Regions from separate parts of the Shinella sp. Sh6 genome, predicted to be linked through region 2. Evidence: predicted binding sites of a transcription regulator. Region 2 holds the regulator's gene; the other holds the start of a gene.
What was found. The regulator PhoB, encoded in region 2, activates phosphate uptake and scavenging genes when phosphate is short. The targets are predictions, from matches to a motif close to TGTCATNNANCTGTCAT.
Positions count from the first base shown of each region.

Region 1 (7,390 bases), 1.7 Mb from region 2:
AGATCGGGGTCGCGCCTGGCGCGGGCGACCTGCCAGCCGCCGCGGTCGGGCGAAAGCGCGGCGCGGTAGGCCTGTTCGGCCCGGCGCGTCAGGTCGCTCACCCAGTAAAGCTTCTCGCGCGCCTTGCGCTCGGAAACCGCCTTTCCATTGTGCACGCCGAGGATCTTCTCGCCGTCCGGCGAGGTGAAGATCATCCAGGAAAAGCCGAAGTCGGCCCACATCCAGTCGCGGATCTGGTCGCGGATGAAGGCGTGGCCCGGCATGCCGTCTTGCAGCTCCTGGAAGGTCTTGTCCCAGAAGGAAATCTGGCTCTGGTACTGGACGACCTGGTCGATCTGGTGGCTGAACTCGTTGCGCACCAGCGTGCGCTCGGTCTCGGCGACGAAGCTGTCGGCCCGTTCGATCGAATATTCCAGCACGAAATAGTTGGCGGCCACGAACAGGCCGACGATCATCACCGCCGCCGCCCGGATCGCCATCCCCAATCTGCGCCGGCGTATCCCACGCCCATCGCCCATGCTGCCCGCCATCTTTCCCTGCCTGTCCCCCGCCGGATTTCCCGGACATCGTTGCGGCAAGACTAGCCGGCAGACGGCAAGATTCGTTTAAGCGGGCTGGTGAGCGAAAGCTTAACGCGCCGGCGCATAGCGCACGAAGGCGAATTCCGTGCCGTCCGGCGACCAGTTCGGCACGTTCATCGTGCCCTGCCCGCCGAAAAGCTCGAAGAGCACGCGCGCATTGCCGCCGTCGACATCCATCAGCCGCAGCCGGACTGTGAGGTCGCGCGGATGGTCGAACACGTCGCCGTCATAGGAAAGCACCAGCAGGTGCCGGCCGTCCGGCGAAGGATGCGGGAACCAGTCGCCGTAGGGGCTGTCGGTAATGCGTGTCACCTCGCCGCCGTCCGGCCGCACCCGCCAGATCTGCATGCGTCCGGTGCGGCTGGAGTTGAAGTAGATCCATTCGCCGTCGGCGGAATAATCCGGCCCGTCGTTGCGCCCTTCCCCGAAGGTAAGCCGCCGCTCCTCGCCGCCCGTGACCGGGATCGTGTAGATGTCGAAGAGGTCGCCGCGAATGCCGCAATAGACGAGCGTCCCGCCGTCCGGCGACCAGCCGTGCCAGTAGGACGGCAGGTTGGGCGTGGCAAGCCGCGGCGTGCCGCCTTCCGACGGCAGCAGGTAGATCGCCGACTTGCCGAACTCCACCTTGTCGCTGATCGCGATCAGCGCACCGTCCGGCGAAATCCCGTGGTCGTTGTTGCAGCGGGTGGCAAAGCCCGTATCGATTTTCACGGGCCTGCCGCCATCGAGCGGCAGGCGATAGAGCAGCCCGTCGCCATTGACGATGAGGAACGACCCGTCGCGCGAAAAATTCGGCGCCTCCACCAGCCGCTCCGTCTGCCAGACGACACGGGTCTCGCCGGTCACGATATTGTGGATTTCGACGGAGCTTCGCATCTATGTCTTCACCCATGGCGATGAGGATCGTCTAGCCGTTATCGACCACCTTCTTCAAAACCGGTGCTTTCAACCGCGCCTTCCTGTTGTTGTCTGCCAGTTCGACACCGGAGAAAGCCAGCAACTTGCTGAGCTGGCTGTGTCCATAAGCCTTCACCTCGAAATCCGGCTGAAAGGTTTTAAGTGCCTTCATGACGTCATGCAGCCCGATCCATCCGCCATCGAGCGGTGGTGCAGCAAGGAAGGCTCTTTTCAGAATATCCGCCTTCAATGCACGGCACGGAGCGGGAGCGCCTACCTGCTTGTCGACCGCGGTTGCCGACATCGCCTGCGCTTTCGGAGTATCGAACATCTTGAAGACATCGCAGGCCGCACGAAAGCGAGCAGAGGCATGCGGCATCCCCATGCCGACAAATGTTTGCCCGCCTTGCCGTATCCGCATCGCCAGTTGCGTAAAGTCGCCGTCGCAGGTGGCAAGGCAGAACACATCCGCGTCGGTCGTATGGAACAGGTCGAGGGCATCGATGACAAGGGCGATGTCGGCGCCATTCTTTCCCGCTGCGCCGGCAACCGTCTGGCAGGCCGTCAATGCATGACGTGGCACCACGTCCAGCCACGAGGCCAGACCTTGGGAAAAATCGCCGTACACGCGGCGGTGGGACAACGTTCCATGCCGTTCCGCCTCGACGAGGATGGCATCCGCAAGCGATGGCGGCATATTCTCCGCGTCGATGAACAGCGCGACATTCCGCTCAGACATTGGCCATCATCCTCCCAGGCAGACGGGGAGAGTAACAAACGCCGGCTTGGCCACAATCCTGCCGTGCCGCCCTTCTTCAGCCAGGGTTAATACATCCTACCCCCGGTCGCGGAAGCGGTTGGTAATGGGATAGCGGCGGTCGCGGCCGAAGTTCTTCTTGGTGATCTTGACGCCGGGGGCGGACTGGCGGCGCTTGTATTCGGCGATGTAGAGCAGGTGCTCGATGCGGTGAACCGTCGCCTCGTCGTGGCCGCGCGCGACGATCTCGTCGGTGCCCATCTCCTTCTCGACGAGGCATTCGAGGATATCGTCGAGCACCGGATAGGGCGGCAGCGAATCCTGGTCGGTCTGGTTGGGGCGCAGCTCCGCCGAGGGCGCCTTGTCGATGATGTTGGCCGGGATGACCTCGCCGGAAGGCCCGAGCGCGCCCGGCGGCACATGGGCGTTGCGCCAGCGCGACAGGGCGTAGACCTGCATCTTGTAGAGGTCCTTGATCGGGTTGAAGCCCCCGTTCATGTCGCCGTAGAGCGTGGCGTAGCCGACCGACATTTCCGACTTGTTGCCGGTGGTGACGACCATCGAGCCGAACTTGTTGGAGATCGCCATGAGGATGGTGCCGCGCGCGCGGCTCTGCAGGTTTTCTTCCGTGATCCCCTCTTCCGTACCCTCGAAGAGCTCGGCGAGCGAGGAGAGGAAGCCCGTCACCGGCGCCTCGATGGGCACGATGTCGTAGCGGCAGCCGAGGGCCTTGGCGCAATCGGCCGCGTCCTTCAGCGAATCCTTCGAGGTGTAGCGGTAGGGCAGCATCACGCAGCGCACGCGCTCCTCGCCGAGCGCATCGACGGCGATGGCCGCGCAGATGGCCGAGTCGATGCCGCCCGAAAGGCCGAGCACCACATTCTTGAAGCCGTTCTTGTTGACGTAGTCGCGGAAGCCCAGCAGGCAGGCGCGGTAGTCCGCCTCCTCGCTTTCGGGAATGCGCGACATCGGGCCGGCGTCGCACACCCAGCCGCCGCCCTGCCGCTTCCAGGTGGTGAGCGCGATCGCCTCCTCGAACTCGCTCATCTGGAAGGCGAGCATCTTGTCGGCGTTGAAGGCGAAGCTCGCACCGTCGAAGACCAGTTCGTCCTGTCCGCCGAGCTGGTTGGCATAGACGAGCGGCAGGCCGGTCTCGATGACCTGCCTGAGGGCGACCTGGTGGCGCACGTCCACCTTACCGCGATAATAGGGCGAGCCGTTCGGCGACAGGAGGATTTCCGCGCCGCTCTCGGCCAGCGTCTCGCACACGCCGAGCTCGCCCCAGATGTCCTCGCAGATCGGGATGCCGAGGCGCACGCCGCGGAAGTTCACCGGCCCGGGCATGGCGCCCTGGTCGAAGACGCGCTTCTCGTCGAACTCACCGTAGTTCGGCAGGTCCACCTTGTCGCGGACGGCGATCACCTTGCCGCCGTCGAGCACGGCGACGGCGTTGTAGCGCCCCGTCTCGTCCTGCCGGGGAAAGCCGATGACGACGCCCGGCCCGCCATCCGCCGTGTCGGCGGCAAAATCGTCGATCGCCCGGCGGCAGGCCTTCAGGAAGGCCGGCTTCAGCACGAGGTCCTCCGGCGGATAGCCGGAAATGAAGAGTTCCGTCAGGAGCAGGAGGTCGGCGCCCTGCCGGGCGGCATCCTCGCGGGCGGCGCGCGCCCTGGCAAGGTTGCCGGCGACGTCGCCGACGGTCGGGTTGAGCTGCGCGACGGCGATGCGCAGGGTCGTCTTTTCAGTCTCGGAAGTCATGTCTGCGGACCCGTCTCCTCATGGTGTCCGATCCTGCGGCCGCACGCGGTTGTCGCATCTCGAACGGTCGACAAGCTCTTTAGAGCATCGGGGGCGTTTTGGGAATGAAGCGCGGCGCCGATTACGCATCCTTCGCCTGCAAGTCCTCGTTTTTCAATGCTTCCGGCGCTCATGGCGGCCCCGCAACAGGGGGAACCAATCCACCGCGAGAACGTTGCAGAAACCGTTCATCCCCTGTTCAAGATGACATCCGTATGACAGATACGCGAAACTTTTATGAAATCTGGAGACGGCCTTGGCTATCTTTACATCCGCAGCCGTGGCGATCGAAACCACCGAAGAGCGTGCCGGCAAGGCAGGCTTCCTCACGCGCCATGCCAGGGCGCTCGCCGTGCTGCGCTCGCTTGCCGTCTCCGCGCTTCTCGCCCTTCTCACCGTCGCCGCCATCGAGCTCATCACGCGCGGCTCGCTCGCCCAGACTTGGACGTTCCTGACCAATCCGCAGCAGCCGGGCTGGACGACGGTCGGCGTCTTCTTCCTGCTCTTCCTCACCGTCGACGCGCTGATCGGCCGCCAGCACAAGGCCGTGCTGATCGTCTTCCCGCTCGCCGTGCTGATGGGCTTCATCTCGCAGCAGAAGCAGGTCTTCCTGACCGACCCGCTCTATCCGACGGACCTGCTCTTCGGCCGCCAGATCCTCGAACTGATGCCGGTCCTCGTGAAGGACCGGCCGTGGACGGCCGCCGGCCTTGCGGTCGCGCTCGTCGTTGCCGTCGTCGGCCTCGTCAGCCTTCTTGTCTTCGCCTGGCGCCGCTTCCGGCCGCTGACGGGCAAGGAGCGCCTGACGCGCCTCGCGCTTGCGCTGCCGCTTCTCGCCGGCTTCGTCTCGATCATGGACTACAACGACTTCTCCTGGGTCCGCGACCGGCTGAAGGTCTTCCCGATCATGTGGGACCAGGCGGAGAACTATCGCCATAACGGCTTCGTCATGGCGTTCGCGATCAACCTGCCGATGGCCAACGTCAAGGCGCCGGCCGGCTACATGATCGACGCCATCGACAAGATCCCGTCGAAGCCCATGCCCGCCGGCACGACGCACCGCTCCAAGCCGGACGTCATCGTGCTGATGAGCGAGTCCCTGTGGGATCCGACGCGTCTCGACACGGTCAAGCTCTCGGAAGACCCGATGCCGGTGATCCGCAAGAACCGCAGCGGCTCCGTCTTCTCGCCGGAATTCGGCGGCCTCACCGCCAATATCGAATTCGAGGCGCTGACGGGCTTCTCCAACGCGTTCCTGCCGACGGGCAGCATTCCCTACCAGCAGTATGTGCGCAAGCCGATCCCCTCGCTCGCCACGTTCTTCCGCGCGGAAGGCTATACGGCGCGCGCCATCCACCCGTTCTCCGGCTGGTTCTGGAACCGCACGAGCGTCTACAAGGCCTTCGGCTTCGAGACCTTCAAGGATGTCGACAAGATGCCGCCGCTGGCAAAGCGCGGCAACTTCACCTCGGACGAGGCGCTGACCAAGGAGATCATCCGCCAGGCGGACAGCCAGGAGGATCCGTTCTTCTTCTTCGCCGTCACGCTGCAGGGCCATGGCCCCTATGACGACGGCCGCTACGCCAGGACCGACATCAAGGTCGACGGCCGGCTCGACGCCCGCGACACGCGCATGCTCGCAAGCTACGCGCAGGGCGTGAAGGAGGCCGACGGCAGCCTGAAGATGCTGATGGACTGGGCGAAGGAACGCGACCGCGAGACGATCATCGTCATCTTCGGCGACCACCTGCCGCCGCTCAACACGGTCTACAAGAACTCCGGCTACATGCAGGGCATCACCGCCTCGCGCAAGGGCACGCCCGAGCAGATGAAGAAGGAGCACGAGACCCCGCTCGTCATCTGGTCGAACAAGACCGGCGTCGACAAGGAGATCGGCACGGTCAGCCCGGCCTTCCTCTCCTATTACCTCCTCAAGGAGGCGGGCTTCGAGCATCCTTACTACACCGGCTTCCTCGGCGCCGTACACGACAGGCTTCGCGTCATCGACCGCTACATGCTGATCGACGCCAAGGGCAACGCGACGCCCGACTGGGCCCGCCAGAAGACCGTCGACCCGCTGGTGCGCGACTACCGCTTCCTCCAGCACGACATCATGTTCGGCAAGCAGTACGGCCTTGAACGCTTCTTCGATTCCCATGCGGAACTGATGTCGGCGGGCTACTGATTTTCATCGGAACGGCGCCAGAGTCTGTCCGACTCATTCTGAACCGGACAGACTCCGGGATTGTTTGTTTTCGTTTGTCTTTTCGGGAAAACCGGTTTCCACTTTTCCCTGACAAACTCTAGGCTAACGGTTCTGATTCCCTCCGGAGCCTCGCTATGAGACCTTTCGACGACGCCGCACAAATCCTCTTCGGCAAGTCCGCCGACCAGCTCGACGAGACGGAGCGGGAGGTATTGCTGCATTCCCGCGAGGGGCGCATCCTCTCGGAAGACCGCAACGTCGCCTATGAGGCGCGGCAATCGCTCGGCGATCGGGTGGCCGACGCCATCGCCCGGGTCGGCGGATCGTGGACCTTCATCATCGGCTTCCTCCTCTTCCTCGTCGTCTGGACGCTCGCCAACACCGTCCTGCTGTCGCGGGATGCCTTCGACCCCTATCCCTTCATCTTCCTCAACCTCGTGCTTTCCATGCTCGCGGCGCTGCAGGCGCCGATCATCATGATGTCGCAGAACCGGCAGGCCGCCCGCGACCGCTTCGAGGCCTCCAAGGACTACGAGGTCAACCTGAAGGCCGAAATCGAGCTGATCGCGCTGCATCACAAGATCGACACCTATCTTCTCGACGAGATCGCCGCCCTCAAGCTGGAAATCCTGCGCCTGCGCGAGGCGTTGCGGCAGCAGGAATGACACGTCCCCACAACCTGAAATACCCATAAATCTCACAAAATCAATCTATAGGAGAAATTAAGATTCGCGGAGCACGATATGCGTGCATCCGCCTTCCGGATGCGGGAATGCCACGTCGCCAGACAATCCCAAGGAGGAGATGTCATGCACGCCCTTACCCGCCTGTCGAAGGATCGCGCCGGCACCTCGGCGCTGGAATTCGCGATCATCGCGCCGCTTTTCTTTCTCACGCTCTTCACGCTGATCGCCTACGGCATCTACCTTTCCGTCACCCATTCCGTGCAGCAGATCGCGGCGGATGCGGCACGCACGGCGGTGGCCGGCCTCAACCCGGCCGAGCGCGTCACGCTGGTCAACCGCTATCTCGACGCCTCGCGCCTCGACTATTCCTTCATCAACCGGGCGAAGATGCATGTCGAGGTCAGCGACGATCCCGGCAATGCCGACCAGTTCACCGTGACGATCACCTACGATTCCAGCGACCTGC
Region 1 is NZ_AP044005.1:1,795,420-1,802,809, forward strand. It holds gene ACZ5TO_RS08810 (diguanylate cyclase domain-containing protein) at 1-479, opposite strand, end outside; gene ACZ5TO_RS08815 (TolB family protein) at 630-1,457, opposite strand; gene ACZ5TO_RS08820 (NYN domain-containing protein) at 1,489-2,217, opposite strand; gene ACZ5TO_RS08825 (NAD+ synthase) at 2,314-3,993, opposite strand; gene ACZ5TO_RS08830 (LTA synthase family protein) at 4,289-6,217, shown strand; gene ACZ5TO_RS08835 (DUF1003 domain-containing protein) at 6,373-6,903, shown strand; gene ACZ5TO_RS08840 (TadE/TadG family type IV pilus assembly protein) at 7,048-7,390, shown strand, end outside.
Region 1: a site for PhoB is predicted at 4,237-4,253, ahead of ACZ5TO_RS08830 (LTA synthase family protein). Genes of this name have one in related genera too.

Region 2 (7,390 bases):
TCATCACCCACCCGGCCACCACGACGCACAAGAACCTGACGGACGAGGCGCGCGCCGAGCTCGGCCTTTCTTCCGGCACGCTGCGCTTTTCGGCCGGCATCGAGGACAGCGAGGACCTCATCGAGGACTTCGCCCGGGCGCTTTCGAAGATCAAGGCCTGAGCCGGCGCCATTAAGGTAAACGACAAGAAGGCATCGGCCGGGCGGCCGATGCCTTCTTTGCATATTCTTGACGGCGCCACATTCCTGTAGAATAGCGGAATATAATCAGTTCAAGGCTTGCCCATGTATCGTGCGCTGACCCGCGACATCGAAGTAACCGTAGAGCCCTACTACCTGGCCGATCAGTCCGACCCGGACGACAGCCGCTATGTCTGGGGATACCGGGTCGTCATCGCGAACCATTCGGACATCGCCGTGCGGCTGGTGACGCGCTACTGGAACATCACGGACCAGAACGGCCAGGTCGACGAGGTCAACGGGCCGGGCGTCATCGGCGAGCAGCCGGTGCTCCGCCCGGGCGATACCTACGAATATTCCTCCGGCTGCCCGCTCGAAACGCCCTCGGGCATCATGTTCGGGCGCTACCGGATGGAGGCGGAGAACGGCGAAGCCTTCGACGTCGCCATTCCCGCCTTCTCGCTGGATACGCCGGGGCAGGTGCGGGTTCTGAACTGAAACCGGGCAGGATTGCCCCTCATCCGGCCTGCCGGCCACCTTCTCCCCGCAAGCGGGGCGAAGGAACCGAGCCTTGCCGTTTTCCTCAAATCGCTATCGTGACTGAAGGGCAAAGCCTCGCATCCTCCCCTTCTCCCCGCCCGCGGGGAGAAGGTGGCGGCAGCCGGATGAGGGGTGCCCTTTTTACTGCGGCAGCACTTCCGCCGCCTCGAAGCGGTAGGTCGTCGAGCAGAATTCGCAGGTGATCGCGATCTCGCCCTTCTCGTCCGCCGTCTCCATGATCTCCTCGGGGCTGAGGCCGGAGAGGACGCCCTTCAGCTTTTCGCGCGAGCAGGAGCAGCGGTCGAAGACCTGCTGCGGCTGGTAGACGCGCACGCCCCGCTCGTGGAAGAGGCGGAACAGCAGCCGCTCCGTGCCGACATTCGGGTCCGTCAGTTCGTCCATGTCGATCGTCTCGACCATGGCTTTGGCTTCCGCCCAGTTGTCGTCGTCGGCGATCCTGTGGCCGGCCTCATCGCCGTCGCCGCCCGGAAGGTCGGCCTGGCGCATGCGCTCGGGAGACTGCGGCAGGAACTGCGCGACGATGCCGCCCGCCCGCCAGCGATGGCGCGCCTTGCCGGCCTCGTCGCGGTCGTAGAGCTCGGCGGCAGCGAGGCGCACCTTGGTCGGGATCTGCTCCGACTGGCGGAAATAGACGCCGGCGATCTCCTCCAGCGTATGGCCGTCGAGCGGCACGATGCCCTGGTAGCGCTGGGTGTGCGGGCCCTGGTCGATGGTGAAGGCGAGGACGCCGCTGCCGAGAAGCTCGTGCGGCTCGGCCCTGCCGGCGGCGACGGCGGCCTTCAGCGCCTCCTCGTCGAAGCGGGCATAGGCGCGCACATCCTCGGGCGCCGAGAAATCGGCGACCAGCAGGTCGACCGGGCCGTCGCCCTTGGTCTGCACGATCAGCTTGCCCTCGAACTTCAGCGAGGTGCCGAGGAGGACGGTGAGCGTGATGGCTTCCGCAAGCAGCCGCGCGACGGGCGCCGGGTAATCGTGCCGGCCGAGGATGCCGTCGAGCATGGGGCCGAGCTGCACGGCGCGCCCGCGCACGTCGAGGCCTTCCACCTGGAACGGCAGCACATGGTCGTCGCCGGCAAAGCCGGGCTCGCCGAGTTTCAGGGCATTTTCCGCCATCATCATTCTGCTCCTTGCACGCCGCGGCGGCGGCCGGCCCCGGGGCCGGCCGCGCACGACAGCGTCTAACCGTGATTTCGCGCTCCCGACGCCGATCATTTCATACCGGGCGGGCATGCGCCAGAGACGGCGCCTTCCGGCGCCTTGCGATGGCCCCTAGATCGGGTGCGGCTTTCAGCTTTTCAAGATGCCCCGTCAGACGGCGCCGAAGCACCAGGCGAGGATCGACTTCTGCGCGTGCAGGCGGTTTTCCGCCTCGTCGAAGACCACGGACTGCGGGCCGTCGATCACCTCGTCCGTCACCTCCTCGCCGCGATGGGCCGGCAGGCAATGCATGAAGAGCGCATCCTTGTCGGCGCGCGCCATGAGCTGCTTGTTGACCTGGTAGGGCTGGAAGATGTTGTGGCCGCGCGCGCGGTGCTCCTGGTTCATCGAGACCCAGGTGTCGGTGACGACGAGGTCGACGCCGTCGACCACCGCATCGGCATCGTGGCCGAGCAGGATGTTGCCGCCGTTGTCGCGCGCCCAGTTGAGGATCCTGTCGTCGGGCTCCGAGCCCATCGGCACGGCCATCTTCATCGTGTAGCCGAAGCGGGCGGAGCCCTCGACGAAGGAATGCAGCACGTTGTTGCCGTCGCCCGTCCAGGCGAAGGTCTTGCCCTTGGTGGAGCCGCGATGCTCCTCGAAGGTCATGATGTCGGCCATGATCTGGCAGGGATGCGTGAGGTCCGTCAGCGCGTTGATGACCGGCACGGTGGCGTGCTCGGCAAGCTCCAGCAGGCGCGAATGATCGGTCGTGCGGATCATGATGGCATCGACATAGCGCGAGAGGACCTTGGCCGTGTCGCCGATCGTCTCGGCGCGGCCGAGCTGCATTTCCGTGCCCGACAGGAACAGCGTCTCGCCGCCGAGCTGGCGCATGCCGACGTCGAAGGAAACGCGCGTGCGGGTGGAGGGCTTCTCGAAGATCATCGCGAGCATCTTGCCGGCGAGGGGCTTTGCTTCCGTGCCGGCCTTGTTGGCGGCCTTGCGCTTGTGCGCATCGTCCATGATGACGCGGAGATCGCTTTCCGAAACGGCGGAAAGGTCGAGAAAATGCTTTGCCATGATATGTCCTGTCTGTTCCGGTGCCCGGTCAGGCGGCCTTTGCCGCCGTCAGCTTTTCGGCGGCGCGCTCGATGCGTGCGAGGCCTTCGCGCGCTTCCTCCGCCGTCACGGTGAGCGGCGGCAGGAGGCGCAGCACGTTGTCGCCGGCCGGCACGCCGAGCAGCTTTTCCGCGCGCACGGCGGCAAGGAGCTCGGCGACGGGGATCTTCGACTTGATGCCGAGCATCAGGCCCTCGCCGCGCACGTCCTCGATGATCTCGGGGAAGCGGTCCTTCAAGGCCGCAAGGCCCTGGCGGAAGACGAGGGCGACGTCGCGCACATGCTCAAGGAAGCCTTCTTCCAGCACCACGTCCAGCACCGCGTTGCCGACGGCCATGGCGAGCGGGTTGCCGCCATAGGTGGAGCCGTGCGTGCCGGCGACCATGCCGGAGGCCGCCTCGCCCGTGGCAAGGCAGGCGCCCATGGGGAAGCCGCCGCCGATGCCCTTGGCGACCGCCATGATATCCGGCGTGACGCCCGACCATTCATGGGCGAAGAGGCGGCCGGTGCGGCCGACGCCGGACTGCACCTCGTCGAGGATCAGGAGGAGGCCGTATTCGTCGCAGAGGCCGCGCAGCTCCTGCAGGAACTCCTTAGGCACGGGGCGGATGCCGCCCTCGCCCTGCACCGGCTCGATGAGGATGGCCGCCGTCTCCTCGGTGATCGCGTCCTTGACGGCGGCGATGTCGCCGAAGGGGACCTTGAGGAAGCCGGGCGCCTTGGGGCCGAAGCCCTCGATATACTTCTCCTGCCCGCCGGCCGCGATGGTGGCGATGGTGCGGCCGTGGAAGGCGCCGTCGAAGGTGATGATGTGGAACTTGCCGGGATGGCCCTTGGCGAAATGGTAGCGCCGCGCCGTCTTGATCGCGCATTCCAGCGCCTCGGCGCCGGAATTGGTGAAGAACACCTTGTCGGCGAAGGTGGTCTCCGTCAGGCGGCGGCCGAGGCTTTCCTGGCCGGGCACCTCGTAGAGGTTCGACAGGTGCCAGACCTTGTCGGCCTGGTCCTTCAGCGCGGCGACGAGATGGGGATGGGCATGGCCGAGCGAGGTGACGGCGACGCCGGCGGCGAAATCGAGATATCGCTCTCCCTTTTCGTCGAACAGCCAGACGCCCTCCCCGCGCGTGAACCGGAGCGGTGCACGCAGATAGGTTTCATAGAGCGGCGCGGCATCGGCCATGGCGCGGTTCCTTCGAAAAGAGATGCGGAAAACGGGTCCTGGGCTTGACTTTTCCGGATACCGGAAAAATCAAAAGCCGCCTTTCGGCGGCATGCGGGCACTATCCGCATTTCGCCCGGGCCTGTCAACAAAATCGCGGCCTCAAACGGCGCTGAACCTCCCGCAAGGTGAGGATTCGCGGCGCATCGGGAGGTGTCGCTATCGAGTCACACCCGACCAGCAAGTTGGGGAAAACCTCGAAATCGATTCGCGCCGATTCCCGCGACTCTTGTCACGGAGTCCCCCGGTCTCTAGGTTAAAGACCAATTACTAGACTGCATGCGGCGGAACTAGTCACCAAAGAGTTGAAGGCGTTCAGGTCCCGGACCCGTCCGGGACGCGACGAGGGATTCCCGCATCGAACGCCGAGCGGAGACGAAAAGCATGAACTGGACAGACGAGCGGGTCGAGAAACTCAAGAAGCTCTGGAGCGAAGGCCTGAGCGCGAGCCAGATCGCCGCCCAACTCGGCGGCGTCAGCCGCAACGCGGTCATCGGCAAGGTGCACCGGCTGAACCTGCCGGGCCGCGCCAAGGCCGGCGGCACGCCGAGCGCCGCCCGCCCGAAGCGCCCGGCAGCGGCAACGCCCCGCCCCTCGGCCTTCCAGGCCCGTCCGGTCGCCGCCCGCGCCGCCGTCCGGCCCGCCGATACGGGTATCGCCAAGGAAGACGCCGACGCCGGCTTCGAGATCCGCAGCGAGCAGCTTCCCGTTCCGGCCAACGGCAACAACGGCGTGGTCGTGCCGATGTCGCGCCGGCTGGAGCTGACGCAGCTCACCGAGCGCACCTGCAAGTGGCCGATCGGCGATCCGCTCAACGACGACTTCCATTTCTGCGGCAACGAGTCCCCGGACAACTCGCCCTACTGCACCTACCACCAGCGCCTCGCCTACCAGCCCTCCGCCGAACGCCGGCGGATGCGCTGACAGGCACCGACGCGGAATGAGATGCGGGCCCGGAAGGGCCCGTTTTCGTTTGGGGCGTTCGGACGAAGGCAGCAGCGTTTTGCAGTCTTCCTACTTCCTCTCCATATCCCTACCGCCTCCCCTCCGCCCGGTCCGCATCCTGCGCCCTCTTCTCATCCCCGCTCCCTCTCCTCTCATCCCCGCTCCCTCTCGGTCGTCATCCTCGGGCTTGACCCGAGGATCCATGCCACAAACTCCGCTCATGCCGTGACGCGTGGATCCTCGGGTCAAGCCCGAGGATGACGACCGAGAGGGAGCAGCGAGCGGAGGAGCCCCTCAAACGCGAAACGGGCCCCGCAGGGCCCGCTTGCCTCCCCGAAACGAATGGCCCGCTCAGGCTTCCAGCGAATAGCCGGCGCCGCGGACGGTGCGGATGACGTCTTGCATGCCCGCGAAATTGAGGGCCTTGCGGAGGCGGCCGACATGGACGTCGACGGTGCGCTCGTCGACATAGATGTCGTGGCCCCAGACGCCGTCGAGGAGCTGGGAGCGCGAGAAGACGCGGCCGGGGGAGGTCATCAGGAATTCGAGAAGGCGGAATTCCGTAGGGCCGAGGCGCACCTCGCGGGTGCGACGATGGACGCGGTGGGTCTCGCGGTCGAGCTCGATGTCGCCGCAGCGCAGCACCGTCGAGACGACTTCGGGCTTGGCCCGGCGCAGCATGGCGCGCACGCGGGCGACGAGCTCGGGCGTCGAGAAGGGCTTGACCACATAGTCGTCCGCGCCGGTGGCAAGGCCGCGCACGCGCTCGCTCTCCTCGCCGCGCGCCGTCAGCATGATGATCGGCAGGCGCTCGGTCTCCGGCCGCTGGCGCAGGCGCCGGCAGAGTTCGATGCCGGAAACGCCCGGCAGCATCCAGTCGAGGATGAGGAGGTCCGGCATGCGCTCCTGCAGGCGCATCTCGGCCTCGTCGCCGGAAAGGATCGTATCGACCTCGAAGCCCTCGGCTTCGAGGTTGTAGCGCAGGAGGACGCTCAGCGCCTCCTCGTCTTCCACCACCGCGATTCTCGGCACCATGGGCGCGTCCCTTACTCGGAGGCTTCGGAAAGGTCGGCAGCGACCACCGACGTGGAAGTGTCGTCCTTCGGGCGCTCGCCCTCGGGCTGCGAGCCGGTCGCCATGTAGTAGATGGTCTCGGCGATGTTGGTCGCATGGTCGCCGATGCGCTCGATGTTCTTGGCGCAGAACAGGAGGTGCGTGCAGGGCGTGATGTTGCGCGGATCCTCCATCATGTAGGTGAGCAACTCGCGGAACAGCGAGGTGTAGATCGCGTCGATCTCGTCGTCGCGCTCGCGGATCGCCTTCGCCTTGTCGACCGAGCGGGTAGCGTAGACGTCGAGCACTTCCTTGAGCTGCATAAGGGCGAGCTCGGCGAGGTGCTCGAGACCGCGGGCGAGCGTGCGCGGCATGCCCGAGCTCTGCACGGCGATGACGCGCTTTGCGGTGTTCTTGCCGAGGTCGCCGACGCGTTCCAGCTCGGCGGCGATGCGGATGGCGCCCATGATCTCGCGCAGGTCCGCGGCCATCGGCTGGCGTTTGGCGATGGTGACGATCGCCTTCTCGTTGATCTGCCGCTCGGCATTGTCGAGGATGATATCCTCGGAAATGACCTTCTGGGCCAGCGCCGCATCCGTGGTGACGAGGGCGCGGACGGAATCGGCGACCATCTGCTCGGCGGTGCCGCCCATCTCGGAGATACGGCGGGAGAGGTATTTCAGTTCTTCGTCATAGGCGGAGACGATATGGGAGGGGGCCATGGTTCTGTCCTTGATGCGCGCGGGTTCGGGGGAGCTTGGGCGTCAGCCGAAGCGGCCCATGATGTAGTCCTGCGTGCGCTGGTCGTCCGGGTTGGTGAACATCTTGTCGGTGTCGTTCTCCTCGACGAGGTTGCCGAGGTGGAACATGGCGGTGCGCTGCGAGACGCGGGCCGCCTGCTGCATCGAATGCGTCACGATGACGATGGTGAAATTGGCGCGCAGCTCGTGGATCAGTTCCTCCACCTTGGCGGTGGCAATGGGGTCGAGCGCCGAGCAGGGCTCGTCCATCAGGATGACCTCGGGGCTGACGGCGACGGCTCTGGCGATGCACAGGCGCTGCTGCTGGCCACCGGAAAGGCCCGTGCCGCTTTCCTGCAGGCGGTCCTTCACCTCGTTCCACAGGCCCGCCTTCTGCAGGCTCTGCTCGACGATGGCGTCCATGTCGGCCTTGG
Region 2 is NZ_AP044005.1:104,357-111,746, reverse strand. It holds gene ACZ5TO_RS00540 (O-succinylhomoserine sulfhydrylase) at 1-161, shown strand, start outside; gene apaG (Co2+/Mg2+ efflux protein ApaG) at 285-677, shown strand; gene ACZ5TO_RS00530 (Hsp33 family molecular chaperone) at 861-1,853, opposite strand; gene argF (ornithine carbamoyltransferase) at 2,049-2,960, opposite strand; gene ACZ5TO_RS00520 (acetylornithine transaminase) at 2,989-4,179, opposite strand; gene ACZ5TO_RS00515 (GcrA family cell cycle regulator) at 4,603-5,142, shown strand; gene phoB (phosphate regulon transcriptional regulator PhoB) at 5,515-6,198, opposite strand; gene phoU (phosphate signaling complex protein PhoU) at 6,210-6,938, opposite strand; gene pstB (phosphate ABC transporter ATP-binding protein PstB) at 6,981-7,390, opposite strand, start outside.